Regions from separate parts of the Ruegeria sp. AE3 genome, predicted to be linked through region 2. Evidence: riboswitches for the same ligand, from Rfam matches in the RefSeq annotation. Region 2 holds a riboswitch; each other region holds the start of a gene.
The links. A riboswitch is a leader RNA that binds a small molecule or an ion and turns the genes downstream of it on or off. The one in region 2 is predicted to bind cobalamin.
Positions count from the first base shown of each region.

Region 1 (5,353 bases), on a different contig from region 2:
ATCAAGGCGATAGAAAAATCTATCGGCGGACTATAGCGAAAATGCACACTCTGCCGAAAAACCTTCCAGAACCGGCGCATGGGCATTGAACACATCACGCCAACTGACGCGACCACCGGTTTTTCGACCGATCCGCACGGTACCCAGGTTGCCGTTGACAAACAGACACACGATCCGACCGTGGTCCTTGAGCTGATCCAACAGGGCATCGGGCACCTGCTCGACACCGCCCTGCACCATGATCGCATCATAGGGGCCGTGTTCCGCCACACCCTGTTCCAACGCGCCGACGTGGATGATGGCGTTGTGCACGTCAGCCTCGGCCAAGAGGTTTTGCGCCTCGGCTGCAAGGGTTTCGTCGCATTCAACACCCACAACCAACTCAGCCATCCGTGCGGTGACAGCCGTGGAATATCCCATTGCCGGAGCGATATCGAGGACCATCTCATCCTTGGATATGTTCAGCACGTCCAGCATTTTAGCCAGGGTCCGCGGCTCCAGCATGCTGCGCCCTCCACCCAGATCAATCAGGCCGTCCACATAGGCCGCCTCGCGTTGAGAATCGGGTACGAAGCTTTCCCGCGGAACACTCAGCATAGCCTCAATGATCGGGAACTTGGTGACGTCAGAGGGGCGGATCTGTGTATCAACCATTGTGCGGCGCCGGGCTGCGAAGTCAGTCATTGGATATCTCGTCTCATTCCCAAAGATGTCGGGCTTGTGCCATATCCTGAACCTTCCAGCAACGCCCCTGTTGCCGCAACCTGAATCGTGATCACCTTCTTGGGCATGGACTTCGGCAAATTTCAGTCTTGCCGGCAAATTCGCACGCAATCCACTGGACGCCCCCGAGGAAAGCTGTTAAAAACCCAGTTACACCACAGCAAGTATTTGATTTTACTTGAAAAGGCGAGTTGGCGGAGTGGTGACGCAGCGGATTGCAAATCCGTGTACACCGGTTCGATTCCGGTACTCGCCTCCAATCACATCCAAATCGCTGACTTAACCCCGCAGTGCACGCGTGCGACGCTTGGTATTTCAAGACGTTCAAGGCCCGCGATTCTGTCGAATTGCGGGCCAGATATGGCGTGTTTTTCGGAACACCTGCCTACCCCTGCTCGTTCACGGGGCGCGATTTTGTCTGGTATGTGCTTTACGTTCAGGCGCGCCCTTGTGGCACAACCTCGTATCCCGGCTCCTCCGGCTCATCATCCGTCATTTCGGCAGGGAAGCCCGGGGCGGTGATATCCAGGCCGGTTGCCTCTTCCAGCCGCTTGATAATATTTGGTGAAAGCTCGCGTTCGCCATAGCGTGCGATACCATCGTTAAAGATGTTGATCATCACCGGGTTTATTTCCAGTGGCACCCCGGCGCGGTCGGCGACCTCCTGAAACAGACCGATATCCTTCTTCACCAGATCCATGGTGAAGGAAATATCGCGCGACCCGTTCAAGATGACCTGACTTTCGGTTTCGTGCACGAAGGACGTGCCGGACGAGATTTTGATCGCCTCATAGGTCGTGTTCAGATCCATCCCCGCAGCCTTTGCCGTAACCAGTGCTTCGGCGCAGGTGATCAGGTTGGCGGTGGCAAGATAATTGGTCATCACTTTCAGCACCGAGGCCGAGCCCAGTTCGCCGGTGTGCAAAACCCGACGACCCATTGTCGTCAGGAACGGCAGAATTCGTTCAAACGTTTCCCGGTCACAGCCCGCAAAGATCGAGATATTGCCCGTCGCGGCACGGTGGCACCCGCCAGAAACCGGGCAATCGACGGCCGCACCGCCGCGCGATATGACTTCGGCTCCCAGGCGTTTGACTTCGGCCTCGTCCGTGGTCGACATCTCCATCCAGATCTTGCCGGGGCCCACTTCGGGCAACATCTCCTGCATGACTGCATCCGATGCTGCCGGAGACGGCAGACAGGTGATCACCGCATCGCAATCGCGCATCAACTGGGCGGGCCCCTCAGCCGCCTTTGCACCTTTGGCGACAAACTCGGCCACCAGATCCGCGTTCAGGTCATGCACAGTCAGATCAATGCCGTTGCGCAAAAGGGATCCCGAAAGCTTGCCGCCTACGTTACCCAGACCGATAAATCCCACTTTCATATGACGCATCTCCAAGTTCGTCGTTTTCCCGTCATGCGACCACATACCGAACACATTCTTCATGCCGCCGAACGACGCCTACAGGTCGCTTTTTTCTCCTTGGCTTATTTGTTGCGCGCGAACCGCTTGACAAGCGGGTCAGCGGTGCCGCATGTCCCTGTCGTTGGTGTCGGCGACAGCCGATGAAAAGGGAATGCGTCAACGGTTCATCCGCCAAACGCAGCCGCCCCCGCGACCGTGACCGGAGAGGATGCCCAATGCCACTGGCCTGTGCCGGGAAGGCGGGACATCCGACAGAGCGACCGCTCTGGCATCCGCAAGCCGGGAGACCTGCCAACACCCGAAGTTGAAACCGGGCGGGGTGTTCCGGTGTCGGGTCCATGTGCAGACGTGGTGCCCGCATGAAACCCCGTCCCCCGCGAAGAGGATTTGGGGGGATGAGAGACATGAGCGAGAACGCACCGGTAGAGCTACTGGTCTGCACGACTTGCCGCCGGGGTCTGCCCGTCGAGGATGACGCTGAGCGACCCGGCACATTGTTGCACAAGGCCCTGGAACAGGCTGTCCTGCCGGATGGCATCATTCTGAAACCGGTCGAATGCCTTTCGAACTGCGATCAGGGCTGTTCCATCGTGCTTCGGGGCGGGCCGGATCGCTGGACCTTTGTTTACGAGAATCTGAACGAAATCGATCACGTCGATGTCATCATCGATGGCGCGACTAAGTATCTGGCCACAGGCGATGGTCTGGTGAAATGGCGCGACCGTCCTGAACATTTCCGCAAAAACTGCGCCTCGCGCATTCCCCCGATTGGAGCCTGAGATCATGTCGAACCTTGAAAAACTCCCCGTCACTGTGATCACCGGCTTTCTGGGCTCGGGCAAAACCACGCTGGTGCGCCATCTGATGCAGAACCCGCAGGGCAAGCGCCTTGCGATTGTTGTTAACGAGTTTGGCGATGTGGGTGTTGATGGCGACATCCTGAAGTCCTGCGCGATTCCGGAATGCCCTGCGGAAAACATCATGGAACTGGCAAACGGCTGCATCTGCTGCACCGTGGCCGACGATTTCATCCCGACCATCGAGGCGCTGATGGCGCTGGAACCGCGCCCGGATCACATTTTGATCGAAACATCCGGCCTTGCACTGCCCAAACCGCTGCTGAAAGCGTTTGATTGGCCTGATATCCGTTCGAAAATTACCGTTGATGGCGTTATTGCGCTGGCCGATGCCGAGGCCGTGGCCGCCGGTCGCTTTGCTCCGAACGTTGAAGCGGTGGATGCCCAACGGCTGGCTGATGACTCGATCGACCACGAAACACCCTTGTCCGAGGTGTTCGAGGATCAGATCTCGTGCGCGGATATCATCCTGCTGACCAAGCCCGATCTGGCAGGTCCCGAAGGTGTCGCGAAAGCTAAACAGATCATCGCCGCTGAGGCGCCGCGCCCGCTTCCCGTCGTCGAGGTTGCCGAGGGTGTCGTCGACGTACGCGTCGTGCTTGGCCTTGAGGCTGCCGCCGAAGATGACATGGACGCGCGCCCGTCACATCACGATGGCCATCACGATCATGAGCATGACGATTTCGAAAGCATCATCGTCGAGTTGCCGGAACAGACCGACCCGGCGGAACTGGTTGCCAGGATTGAACGTCTGGCAACTGAGCTGAATATCCTGCGCGTCAAAGGCTATGCCGCCGTCACAGGCAAACCGATGCGCCTGCTGGTTCAGGCTGTCGGCGCACGGGTTCGTCACCAATACGACCGCCCGTGGGAACCCGGTGAGGTGCGCCGCTCGCGCCTGGTCGTCATTGCCGAACATGACGACATCAAAGAGGCTGAGATCCGTGATATCCTAGTGGGTGTGACCGAGGTTGCCGAGTAAGTCATGCACGTCGTCTTTCGCGAAAGCCACGGGCTCGAGGAAACCGAGACCCCAACCGATCTGGGCCAAAGCCCGGCCGATCTGGTTGTACTGTCCTTTTCCGACAGTGACCTGGGCGCTTTCGCGGAGGGCTGGCATCGCGGCGGCGGACCTGAGGGGCGGATGCCCACGATGCGGCTGGCCAATCTTGCTGCATTGAAACACCCCCTGTCCGTCGACACCTATGTTGAACAGACACTTGAAGGCGCAAAGGGCATCCTGATCCGTCTGATCGGTGGCGTGCCCTATTGGTCTTACGGGTTGCAACAGGTTCTGGCACTGGCACAGGCCAAAGGCGTCGCGCTGGCCGTTTTACCGGCGGATGGGCGCGAAGACACTCGGTTGGATGAGTATTCGACCCTGCCCCTCTCGACCCTGCGGCGGCTGGCACATCTTTGTGATACCGGCGGAGAAGTCGCCGCGCAGGCCGCATTGGCCCAGATGGCGTTAGCAGCAGGGCTTTATGCCGGCCCGGTGATGGGCGCGAAAACCGTGCCCGAATGCGGTGCGTGGTGCCCGGAACAAGGTGTCATCCCGGTGGATTCCGCGTTCGAGAACGATGCTAAACGCATTCTCGTAACCTTCTACCGCGCTTATCTGACATCAGCAGACACAGCCCCGGTCGCGGCCCTGATCCGCAGCTTGCGCGCCCGCGGGCTCCAGGCGGTGGGTTTGTTCGCCCCGTCGCTCAAGGCCCCGGCCGCTGCCAACTGGCTCAGGGAACAGGTCGTTGCCCTGAGACCATCGGCCATCATCAACGCCACTTCATTCTCGGGAAAGGGCGCGTCTGGCACGTCGCCTTTGGACGCGGCGGATGTGCCGGTGTTTCAGGTCGCCCTCGCCACCTCGCGACGCAAGGCTTGGGCCGAGGCCGAACGCGGCCTGTCGCCTGCCGACCTCGCCATGCATGTGGTATTACCCGAAGTGGACGGGCGAATATCAGCAGGCATTGCCTCCTTCAAAGAGCCGGGCAAGCGCGATCCGCATCTGGAATACTCGCGTTTTGCGCATCGGGCCGAGCCGGACCGGATCGAGGCGATCATCGACCGGGTATCGGGCTGGCTCGCCCTGAATGACAAACCCAAGGCAGACCAGATCCCCGCGTTGGTACTATCCACATATCCAGGCAAAGACTGGCAGATGGCCCATGCGGTCGGTCTCGACGCGTTGGCCTCAGCCGAAGCGATGCTGTCTGATCTTCACGGTGAAGGCTACGACATCACGGCTGCCGAACCGATTGCCGACACACTCTTGGACGCCCGGGTATCGTGGCCGCTTGAGGATTATCTGAGTGCACTCGCTGAATTGCCCGAGACCCTGCGC
Region 1 covers NZ_JBQFZL010000001.1:1,283,559-1,288,911, forward strand. The annotation lists gene ACR0NZ_RS06415 (protein-L-isoaspartate O-methyltransferase family protein) at 31-684, opposite strand; tRNA gene ACR0NZ_RS06420 (tRNA-Cys) at 909-982, shown strand; gene ACR0NZ_RS06425 (NAD(P)-dependent oxidoreductase) at 1,160-2,155, opposite strand; cobalamin riboswitch at 2,258-2,462, shown strand; gene ACR0NZ_RS06430 (DUF1636 family protein) at 2,557-2,931, shown strand; gene cobW (cobalamin biosynthesis protein CobW) at 2,936-3,991, shown strand; gene cobN (cobaltochelatase subunit CobN) at 3,995-5,353, shown strand, end outside.
Region 1: linked by a shared signal. The riboswitch ahead of ACR0NZ_RS06430 (DUF1636 family protein) and the one ahead of ACR0NZ_RS18520 (hypothetical protein) in region 2 are both predicted to bind cobalamin.

Region 2 (5,353 bases):
GATTCACCGGAATCACCGGACTGCCTGAACACACGACCTGCGGATGCGCGCTTGCCATCCGTTGGCATTGCTGTTTCTGAAAACAGGCAGATAAATGTCTTATACGCTTTCGGACCTGGGATGGTCCTCTTACTTTGCCGCGCAGCATGCGGTTTTTCCTTCTGACACGCCCTTTCGTATCGCATCGGTACATCGGGACCGTCTGATCGGGCTGAGCCCGGATGGTGATATCCCTTTGCTGACACCGGATAATCCGACCGGTTCATATGCCGTTGGTGATTGGGTCCTTGCCGACGCCGAAAACCGCGTGCGTCACATTCTGGACCGGCGCAGCCTGCTGCAACGCAGGGCTGCCGGTACAGGTGCCGCAACACAACTGATAGCAGCCAATGTCGATGTGTTGTTCATCGTCAGCTCGTGCAACGCCGATTTCAACCTGCCCCGGCTGGAACGTTATCTGGCGCTGGCACATCAGGCCGGATGTTATCCTGTCGTTGTCCTGACGAAAGCTGACCAGTCGGATGACCCCGGCAGTTTCTCGGGACAAGTGCAATCTCTGGACCCTTTTTTGTCGGTACTGGCGATCAATGCGCTGGACCCGGCAGATATCGAAAAGGTTCTGGCATGGTGCCCCAAAGGCCAGACCGGCGCGCTGGTCGGGTCGTCGGGCGTGGGTAAAACGACGCTCAGCAACGCCATGACGGATCAAAACCTCGCCACCTCTGGAATTCGCGAAGACGACGCACGGGGCAGGCACACGACAACGGTGCGCGCGTTGCACCGGATGGGTAACGGTGGCTGGCTGATTGACACGCCGGGAATGCGCGCATTGCGTTTGTTGGACGCTCAGGACGGGATCGACAACGTGTTCTCGGACATCACAGAGCTTGGCCAAAGCTGCCGCTTTTCGGATTGTCAGCACGAGACCGAGCCCGGCTGTGCCGTGCAGAACGCAATAGGCAAGGGCGTTCTTGATCCGGCGCGGCTGGACCGTTGGCGCAAGCTGCGGCGCGAAGATCAGCGAAACTCGGAAACCGTTGCGCAATCGCGGGCGCGGGACAAGGCGTTCGGCAAGATGGTCCGCGGTGTCATGCAGGACAAGAAGCTTCGCAAACGGCCATAGCTGCAAGGTGTTATGGAAAACCTGCGTCGCGTCTGATCAGGCGATCAGGCGCGGCCAGACCGCTGCATTGCGCCGGGCAAATGCGCCTATGTGACCAATCTCCGGCAGCCCAAATTCGGCAGGCTTCAGAAGGTGGCGTCTGGCCCCGGGGCCATACAGATCGGCAAGGCGCCAAACCGCCTCGGGCGGAACCATCTGGTCGTCTTCGAACGTGAACAGATCCACAGCTGTTCCAGAACTGCCCCAATGCGCATCAGGCAAATTCTGCCCGATCTCGGGAACGTAGCTAAGAGGAGCTGTGCACCATTTGCGCCATTGCCAGTAGACCGAGGCGGGCAGGTCCGAGCCAAACCCAATTGCTTTGCCAGGCAGATAGCCAAGCGCCCGCACCATCAGCGGTGCATGGCCATACCAGAACAGCCCCGCCAACCCCCGATAGGGCCATGGGTGATCTTTCAAAGTCACCAGCCCCGAACACACACAGATCATACGGTCAATCTGGTTGATATCCGGCTGCACCGGCCCCAGCATCGCACCGACCGAATGGCCGATGGTCCAGTGCTGCGCCTTTGGAAACCGCCTGCGCATCTCGGCCCGTGCCGCCGGCATATCGATCAATGCCCAATCCGCCATTGTAGCACGCGCGTCTTTCAGGCGGCCGACCAACGAAAGCCCGTAGTCCCGATAGTCATAGGTCAGGCAAGCCATCCCCCGCTTGGTAGCCAGCCATCGCGCAAAATGGCGATAATAGTCACGCGGCACACCTGTAGCACTGTTCAGCACAACAACGGTTTCCGGCTCACCCACAGGCCGGTACAACCGCGCCGACAAGGTCACGGACCCTGACGGAAAGCTGAAATCTTCGATCAACACCGTCTGTTCCGTATCCAACATGATCCCCGGCTTTCACTGAAACAATCGGTTTGCCTGCCTTCAATGCCGACGACACTAGGCCGGAACATAATCCGCATCCAGCATGACCAAACGTCCGGCCTAAAGATCGGCTTGACTCGGAACGCGATCAGACGCTAGCGGTTGTGTGATGGTTTCCGGCCCCCACAAGAGGTCGGGATGAAAAGGGAACACGGTGCGGTTTGTCTGGTCACACAGACATCAACCAAGTCCGCGACTGCCCCCGCAACTGTAAGCGGTAAGCAATGCCGAAATACCACTGGCCTATGGGCTGGGAAGGTCGGCAGAGCAATGACCCGCAAGTCAGGAGACCTGCCATCGGAACTGAAACCGAAACTCGGGCGGGGTGTCCGGGCAGGTCCTGACGGCGAAATGCTGTCCCACCTGCCCCAATATTCCAGCCCACCACGCGCGGAGGGCGCAGGATGATCTGGAAGACAAAGTCACACGAATACAGCGCAACAGTGTGCCAGCGTACGGGCAAAACCTGCCCGGCTTTGGCGCGACTGGCCCGCTCGATTTCCGAAGCCATGGCGCAGGCGGTTTCGGCCACCAGCGAGGATTTCGAATTTGAAGGCAGCAGCGCGCTATCACATTGCGCGGAAGGGTGCATGGCAACGATCCGAGCGCGATCCGACAGCGTTCGCGTTTTCTGCGGGGCGCACCCTGATACGGCAATTCGGGACCTTGATGCCTATGCCGATTTGATCTTCGGACCTACATTCAGCACGCTGCCCTCGGGCATTGTCGCGAACCCGCCTTGCGCCATGATCGAGGTTTCAACGATCCGGCCTCGGAAAACCGGCTACGCACCCCAGCAGCTGTCAGCTTGATCCCACTTCCACCTGTGCCGGGGTGATCCGGGACGCCCAGGCCAGCTGCGCATCGGTTTCGACAGCGCAGGGGCGCACGGCCCGCAGGCGGTCCAGTGCGTCGCTGGCGCGTTCACCGCATTCAACCATCAGTCGCAGAACAATCATCCCGGATCTGCCGCACCCCCCACGGCAATGCACAAGAACCCGGCCACCGCCCGACAGCGCATGTCGGGCCGTGGCGCTGACCTCTGGCCAGGCCTTCTGAACCGCCTGCGTCGGTGCTCCAAAATCTTCGATCGGCAGGTGAACCCACCGGCTGGCACGGCTTTGGATGTCGCTGCCAAAGTGCTGCGCGCCATCCTGAAGCATTTCAACATCCGTCGTCATTGAAATCACAAGGCCCGGTTTCCACGCCGCAATCATATCCAGATCGCCGACGTAATCCCCGCCACGCCCGGGCATCGAAGTAAGGGCAAGCGTTCCGCCTCCGACCTGCAGAGCAAAAATGACCAGCTGCGACATGAAGTGCGTCCTCCCCCAAGCTACTCTTTACAAAATGAGTCATTAAATCCGCTGGTCCAGTTTAGTTGGAAACCAGTCCGTTTCTGAAACAAAAAATCATCTCGCCCCACAGTGGACGCGGACTGCCGCCGCCACTACGCTGTGCCGAAGCACCGAATCCGAGCGAGTAGACATGACAGACACGCCCAGCCCCGCCTATCAGGTTCTCGCCCGCAAATACCGCCCGGAAACCTTTGCCGACCTGGTGGGTCAGGACGCCATGGTGCGCACTCTGAAAAACGCTTTTGAGGCCGACCGGATTGCGCAGGCCTTTGTCATGACCGGCATTCGCGGAACGGGTAAAACCACCACGGCACGGATCATCGCCAAGGGCATGAACTGCATCGGACCGGATGGAACCGGAGGGCCGACAACAGAGCCTTGCGGTCAGTGCGAGCATTGCATCGCGATCATGGAAGGCCGCCATGTCGATGTGATGGAAATGGATGCCGCCAGCCGTACCGGCGTCAACGATATCCGCGAGATCATCGACAGTGTCCGCTATCGCGCAGCCAGCGCGCGCTACAAGATCTACATCATCGACGAGGTTCACATGCTCTCGACCAGCGCATTCAACGCGCTGCTCAAGACGCTCGAGGAACCGCCCGCACATGTGAAGTTCATCTTCGCGACCACCGAGATTCGCAAAGTGCCGGTCACGGTTCTGTCGCGGTGTCAGCGCTTTGACCTGCGCCGGATTGAGCCCGAAGACATGATCGGTCTGCTGCGCAAGATCGCCGGGGCCGAGGGCGCGCAGATTGCCGACGACGCACTGGCGCTGATCACCCGCGCTGCAGAAGGGTCGGCCCGCGACGCGACCTCATTGCTCGATCAGGCAATCTCGCACGGGGCCGGTGAGACGACGGCAGATCAGGTCCGTGCGATGCTGGGTCTGGCGGATCGAGGTCGTGTTCTGGACCTGATGGACATGATCCTGCGCGGTGACGCGGCAGGAGCGCTTACTGAACTGAGCGGGCAATATGCGGAAGGCGCAGACCCTCTGGCTGTGCTGCGCGATCTGGCCGAAATCACGCATTGGGTGTCCGTCGTAAAGATCACACCCGACGCGGCCGAAGACCCGACGGTTTCCCCCGACGAACGCACACGGGGCCAGCACATGGCCGAGGCTTTGCCGATGCGGGTTCTGACCCGGATGTGGCAGATGCTGCTGAAGGCGCTGGAGGAAGTCTCTGCGGCGCCCAACGCGATGATGGCCGCCGAAATGGCTGTTATCCGACTGACACATGTCGCCGATTTGCCCAGCCCCGAAGAACTGATCAAACGGCTGCAAGACGCCCCACCTTCGCCACCCGGCGGGCCGGGCGGGGGCATGTCAATGTCCCGGCAGGCCCCGGTGGCAACGCAATCCAACGCGACCCCGCCGCCTGCCTATGCATCGCCCCCGCGCGGCGCGGGTGGCGCACCGGTTGCCGCGCTGGCGCAGGATGCCCAGACGGCCCTGGCCCGCTATCCAACCTTCGGGCATGTAGTGGAACTGATCCGCACAAACCGCGATGTGAAACTGCTTGTCGAGGTGGAAAGCGGCGTGCGCCTTGTGTCGTACCAGCCCGGCCGGATCGAATTCACCCCGACGCCTCAGGCACCGTCGGATCTGGCGTCGCGATTGGGCTCTGCCCTGCAACGCTGGACTGGCAATCGGTGGGCCGTCTCCATTGTCTCGGACGGGGATGCGGCGACCATCGCGGAAGTGCGGGACCGGGCCGAACTGGCCCTGAAAGCCGAGGCCGAAGAACACCCGCTGGTTCAGGCCGTGCTGACGCAATTCCCCAAGGCAAAGATCATTCGGATCGAAACACCTGAACAGCGTGCCGCCAAGGTTGAGACCGAGGCCCTTCCCGAAGTCGAAGATGAATGGGACCCCTTCGAAGAGGATTAGCCCTAAGCTTGTGGGTCCAAGTTTCAAGAAACCGGCATACTCACG
Region 2 covers NZ_JBQFZL010000016.1:46,964-52,316, forward strand. The annotation lists gene rsgA (ribosome small subunit-dependent GTPase A) at 95-1,123, shown strand; gene ACR0NZ_RS18515 (alpha/beta hydrolase family protein) at 1,160-2,017, opposite strand; cobalamin riboswitch at 2,151-2,369, shown strand; gene ACR0NZ_RS18520 (hypothetical protein) at 2,461-2,868, shown strand; gene ACR0NZ_RS18525 (protein-tyrosine phosphatase family protein) at 2,860-3,372, opposite strand; gene ACR0NZ_RS18530 (DNA polymerase III subunit gamma/tau) at 3,545-5,308, shown strand.

Region 3 (5,353 bases), on a different contig from region 2:
TAAACATCGGGTCGCCGGGCATGGAGAATGGCAACAACAACAGCATGAACAGGATGAACCCGTCCATCATGGCCATGCGTTTCAATGTCATCCGCCAGGGCAGACGCGACGCGGCAAGAAGCGAAAGGGACACCGCCAAAGCCGCGCACAGCGCTGTCAGCGAGGACACCGCCACTGTCACCACCGCGAAGACAACCGCCATAACGATCCGCATCCTAGGATCAAGCGGGTTGATCGCGCCGCGCCGCTGCGTGCCCGCTTTGACCAGCGTGCTTTCCTGTTGTCCCAGAACATGCGCCATCAGGCCGCCAGCTTGCGGCGTGCCGCAAAGTAAAAGCCCAGACCAAACAGACCGACGATATATCCGATCCCACCCAGAACAGTTTGCAGATCATTTTGTTCGCGGTAAGCCGCGATCTCGCGTCGTAGCGGGCGCAGCTCATCACGAACAGCCCTGGCAATGACCTGTTGTTGTTCATCGCTGAGCACCGCCGCTGTCTGGGCAGGTGCGTTTGTTGGCGGGGTATCAGGTTCCGCTTCAACGCCCATGATCCGGGCGACATCCGCAGCGGGCATGGTAACCTCGGCCACATGCCCGGCACCAAGGATTGCAAAGAAAGTATGGGCCACCGGCGCGTTTGGCGTGTAGATAAAGAACCCGTCTGCATCTGTTACGATACGGCCCAGCTCGGCTCCGTCCGGGCCGTTGACGATGACCTCGGTATCGCTTGCCATGTCGCCGTTGGAAAAGCCGATTTCGCCTTCGATGGCGTCACCGGATTTAAACACTCCGGCTATGACCTTATGCGCTAAGGCAGGTAGGGGTGCGCAGCACAGCGCCAGAACGATTGCCAGATACCTCATGCGACCGCTCGTTTGACAAACAGCTCGGGCTTGACCTTGCGCGCCAGCAAAACCGCGAACCCGGTCAGGATCGCCTCAATCGCCATGACAGGAATATGTGCAAAGAAAACAAGCTTGGCCGCAGGCAGGAAGGCATCCCCGGACAAGGCCAGTGAAAACGCAACCATGCCGGTTGTGGCGGCAATGGCAAAGGCACCGCCGACCCCGCCCCATATCGCACCTTGCAGCGGTGAGCCGTGGGCGATCAGGCGGCTAAAGATCAGTCCGGCCAGAACCGCGGGCAACGCGATGTTCAGGGTGTTGATCCCCAATACCGTCAACCCGCCAAAGCCAAAGAAGACGGCTTGCAGCAAAAGCCCGACGAACAGGGCCGGGAATGCGGCCCACCCCAGCAAAAGCCCGGCCATACCGTTGAGGATCAGGTGCACCGACGACGGACCAATAGGAACATGGATCAGCGATGCCACGAAAAAGCTGGCTGACAGCACCCCCGCAGTGGGGATGCGATCAAGATCCAGCGACCTGAGGCCCATGGCAATTCCACCCGCCGCAGCGACGGCACCGCCGATCACGACCGGGTTGGACAAGGCTCCGTCAACGATATGCATCTACGGTTACTCCAAATCCCAGGCGCGGATCCAGATGACCGCGTCCTGGCTGAGTTCTTTGCCATTGTGTTCGGTCACGGGACCGGCGCCGAGCGCTGCAAAACCCCAATATCCGGCTTTCGGAACGCCGAACGTGAAATACCCGTTATCATCCGAAGTTGCGACCAATGCACCACCCGGCAACGGCGAGACGGTCGGGGCCGAAGCAGCCGTGCTTTCCATGTCCGGTTCTGCGGCCATGTACTCGATCTCGATCTCGGCACCCGCAACTGGTTGGCCTTCTGCCATAACCCGACCCGTAAAGGTCGAACCCGCGATGATGTTGGTCGGTTTGTTGAGCGGGATGATCTCAACCGGCAAGCCCACCGGGTTCATCCAGTCGGTCGGCAATTCGTTGCGGTTCAAGAATGCCTTGGCGATCTGCTGGATATAGATATCCTCAGACCCCTCGTAATAGGGCTGGGGAACTGTCACCAGCACATAGTCGCCCGACCGTTTGACCGGAACATAACCCTTGAATGCCGCGCCTTCGTTTTCCCCGCCGGTGAAACGCACGGGTTCCAGAGTGTCCAGCAGGTCGGTTTTCTGACCGTTGTGGATCACGTAGAATTCCTGCGGCTTGTCCAGATCCATGACATGCCCGTTCGAGAACGGATGCCAGAAGATCAGCTTGACCGGAACATTCCCCGGTGCGTCGATCATGGTGTCAGAGGTGTATTCCAGCAGGAAATGCGCATTTGCCATCGCTGGAAGCGCCATCGCCACAGCGGCTGCAGAAAGCAGCTTGGTCATCAATAGTCGTCCTTGTCCCTTCGTACCAACCCCGGTACGAGATGCGTTTTGACTGCGGGGACGTCCAAGCCGAGCTGCTTTTTCAAGCATCCTGCTCCGACGCACATCCCGTCGCCGATTAGGAGTGCCCTTGTCAAAGGCACATGTCCGGCAGGTATCCTGACTTGCGGGTCAAAGCGTTGGGCTGGCCTTCCCGGATTAACTCCAGTGGCACTTCAGCCCTGCTCGCCGCTTACAGTTGCGGGTGCAGTTGCGGAATTGGGCCAAAGCCCGCACCGCATTCCCTATTGATTCCAGAGCACGCCCCGGAACCGGACATGCCGAGCGGCTTGCCAGACTTCTTCGGCATCCGTCAACGATCAATTGCGCTGGCTGTCAAAAAGTTCAGCGGGCAATGCCCTTTTTCCGGTTGATCCGCTTTGGATACAGGTCGGGGTTTTTCGGGGATGAACCTACCCTTCGAGCAGGTATCTTTCCGACAATGGCAAACTGGCCGCCCCCAATGACCGGGCATCCGGGCCCGCCGTCCCTGCCAGCACCAAGGGCCGTTCAAGCCCGGTCAGGTTCATGTCAGATAGTTTGACCTCAACCAATTCCACCAGCCGCGCCTTGATGCCTGCGGGCATCCAGCCATCAATCTTGACAGATTCGAAGTCGATCAGGCTGCAAGACGAGACGATGGCATGTGCGATCCCGTGCGCCGCCTGTTTCAACCAGTTCTCAAGGTGGGTTTCCGGTACGTCCCAATGCAGTGTCGTTTCCCAGATTGAACCGGCTGTTGCGGCATTTCCACCAACCGCACGCTCCAGCACATAAAGACTGGCGACATCTATCAACGGTTTCACTCCGCCTGCGTCGTCCGGCACAGGCAATGGACCAAGCGCACCGGCGTTTCCCCGCCCTGAAAAGATGGAGCCGTTCAGAACCACCCCGCCCCCGATGAAGAAGCCCACATAAAAATACAGGAAATCTCGTGGGCCTTCCGCCGGGCCAAACACCAGCTCGGCACCGCAAGCGGCCGTTGCGTCGTTCTGCAGGAATACCGGCAAGTCATAGCTTGCGGCCAGTGCGCCTTTCAGGTCCGCGTCACGCCACGGATCCATTTTCTCCTGCGGAACCTGCAATGTCTGCGCCCAGTCCCAAAGGTAGAACGGCATCGCAATCCCAAGACCCGCGATCCGGCTGCGCGCCTCGGGCGACAGTGACGCCATCACTTTGTCGAGGCTTTCTTTGGAAAAGCTCAGTGTCGCCTCGGGTGTCGGAAAATCATAGGTCCGCCGCTCGCGGTGCCTGACGTTGCCAAGGAAATCCGTCAGCACCAATTCGGTACTGCGCCGCCCGACTTTGAGCCCGAAGAAATAAGCGCCATCCGGGTTCAGGCGCATGGGAACCGATGGCTGCCCGACTTTTCCCCGGATCGGTTCGCCCCGCAGAAGCAGCCCATCGGTTTCCAACTGTCGCATGATGACCGAGACCGTCTGCGCCGACAGCCCGGTCATCCGCGCGATTTCAGATTTTGCGAGGGCCTGATGGCGCCGGACCAGTGACAGGACAAGCCGTTCATTTCGGGCCCGCATTCCACTTTGGTTGGTGCCGCGCATGTCTGGCTCGCGTACGCCAGTGGTATTGTCCAAAGAGTTCATTGCAGACACGGCCATCCCCTTCATGACGACAATGTTGAAACCCTTCCTTTCTGTCAATAATAAATAAGAGTGATTTATTTATTGACTCGAAATTCGAATCTTGTGATGGTTTTTATGTGAGATCGGGCCGGTTTTCGCCCGATCAAACGTATGCCCGGAAGGGCATTGGGAAAACTGGGAGGACTACCGATGAAACTTGCGAAACTTGCAGGCGCCACGGCGCTGGCGGTTACGGCCATGGCAAGCAGTGCAATGGCCGAAGGTGAAACCGTTTGCCTGATCACCAAGACGGATACCAACCCTTTCTTTGTTAAAATGAGAGAGGGTGCCACAGCTAAAGCCGAAGAGCTTGGCATGAAGCTGAAAGCCTTTGCCGGCAAAGTCGACGGAGACCACGAAACTCAGGTTCAGGCCATTGAAACCTGCATTCTGGATGGCGCAAAGGGTATCCTGCTGACCGCGTCGGATACGTCGTCCATCGTTCCGGCGGTGCAGCAGGCCCGCGATGCCGGGCTGCTGGTGATTGCGCTGGACACCCCACTTGAGCCTATCGACTCGGCCGACGCGACCTTTGCCACGGACAATTTCCTTGCGGGGCTTCTGATCGGACAATGGGCAAAAGCCACGCTGGGAGATGCGGCAAATGACGCCAAAATCGCCACGTTGGACCTTGCGGTCAGCCAGCCCACTGTGGATGTGCTTCGCAATCAAGGGTTCCTGCAGGGGTTCGGTGTTGATCTGGCCGATCCGAACGTGATTGGCGATGAAAACGACCCGCGTCTTGTTGGTAGCGATGTCACCGCTGGCAACGAAGAAGGCGGTCGTCGCGCCATGGAGAACCTGCTGGCCAAAGACCCGACGATCAACGTGGTGCACACCATCAACGAACCGGCGGCAGCGGGCGCTTATGAAGCGCTTAAGGCTATCGGGCGCGAAAATGACGTGTTGATCGTTTCCGTCGATGGCGGCTGCCCTGGCGTGCAGAACGTGGCGGACGGCGTCATCGGTGCAACATCACAGCAATACCCGCTGCTGATGGCATCGCTGGGCGTTGAGGCCGTCAAGAAATGGGCGGACGAAGGCGTGAAGCCCGAGAACACACCCGGTAAGGACTTTTTTGACACCGGTGTGGCGCTTGTGACGGATAAGGCCGCCGACGGCGTCGAGTCCATCTCGGTTCAGGAAGGCATGGACCTCTGCTGGGGTTAAGCTGAATGTTTGGAAGGCCGCTGCGCGGCCTTCCACTTATCAAAACCACCCACACGCCTGAAACCTTGCTAAAGTCGTCATAAACCTGACGCTTTGGGGGAAATTCTATGTCCGATTCTTCACGACAAGCTGACGATTTCGAAACCGCCGCAAAAGGCAGCCCGGAGCAAGTCGCCGAGTTTGACGATCACCAACGCGGATTTGTCGGGACGGTTCAGCATTTTCTGCATGTGAACC
Region 3 covers NZ_JBQFZL010000022.1:13,399-18,751, reverse strand. The annotation lists gene cbiQ (cobalt ECF transporter T component CbiQ) at 1-301, opposite strand, end outside; gene ACR0NZ_RS19670 (cobalt ABC transporter permease) at 301-864, opposite strand; gene cbiM (cobalt transporter CbiM) at 861-1,472, opposite strand; gene ACR0NZ_RS19660 (DUF4198 domain-containing protein) at 1,479-2,264, opposite strand; cobalamin riboswitch at 2,397-2,595, opposite strand; gene ACR0NZ_RS19655 (ROK family transcriptional regulator) at 2,717-3,907, opposite strand; gene ACR0NZ_RS19650 (substrate-binding domain-containing protein) at 4,097-5,116, shown strand; gene ACR0NZ_RS19645 (ABC transporter permease) at 5,224-5,353, shown strand, end outside.
Region 3: linked by a shared signal. The riboswitch ahead of ACR0NZ_RS19660 (DUF4198 domain-containing protein) and the one ahead of ACR0NZ_RS18520 (hypothetical protein) in region 2 are both predicted to bind cobalamin.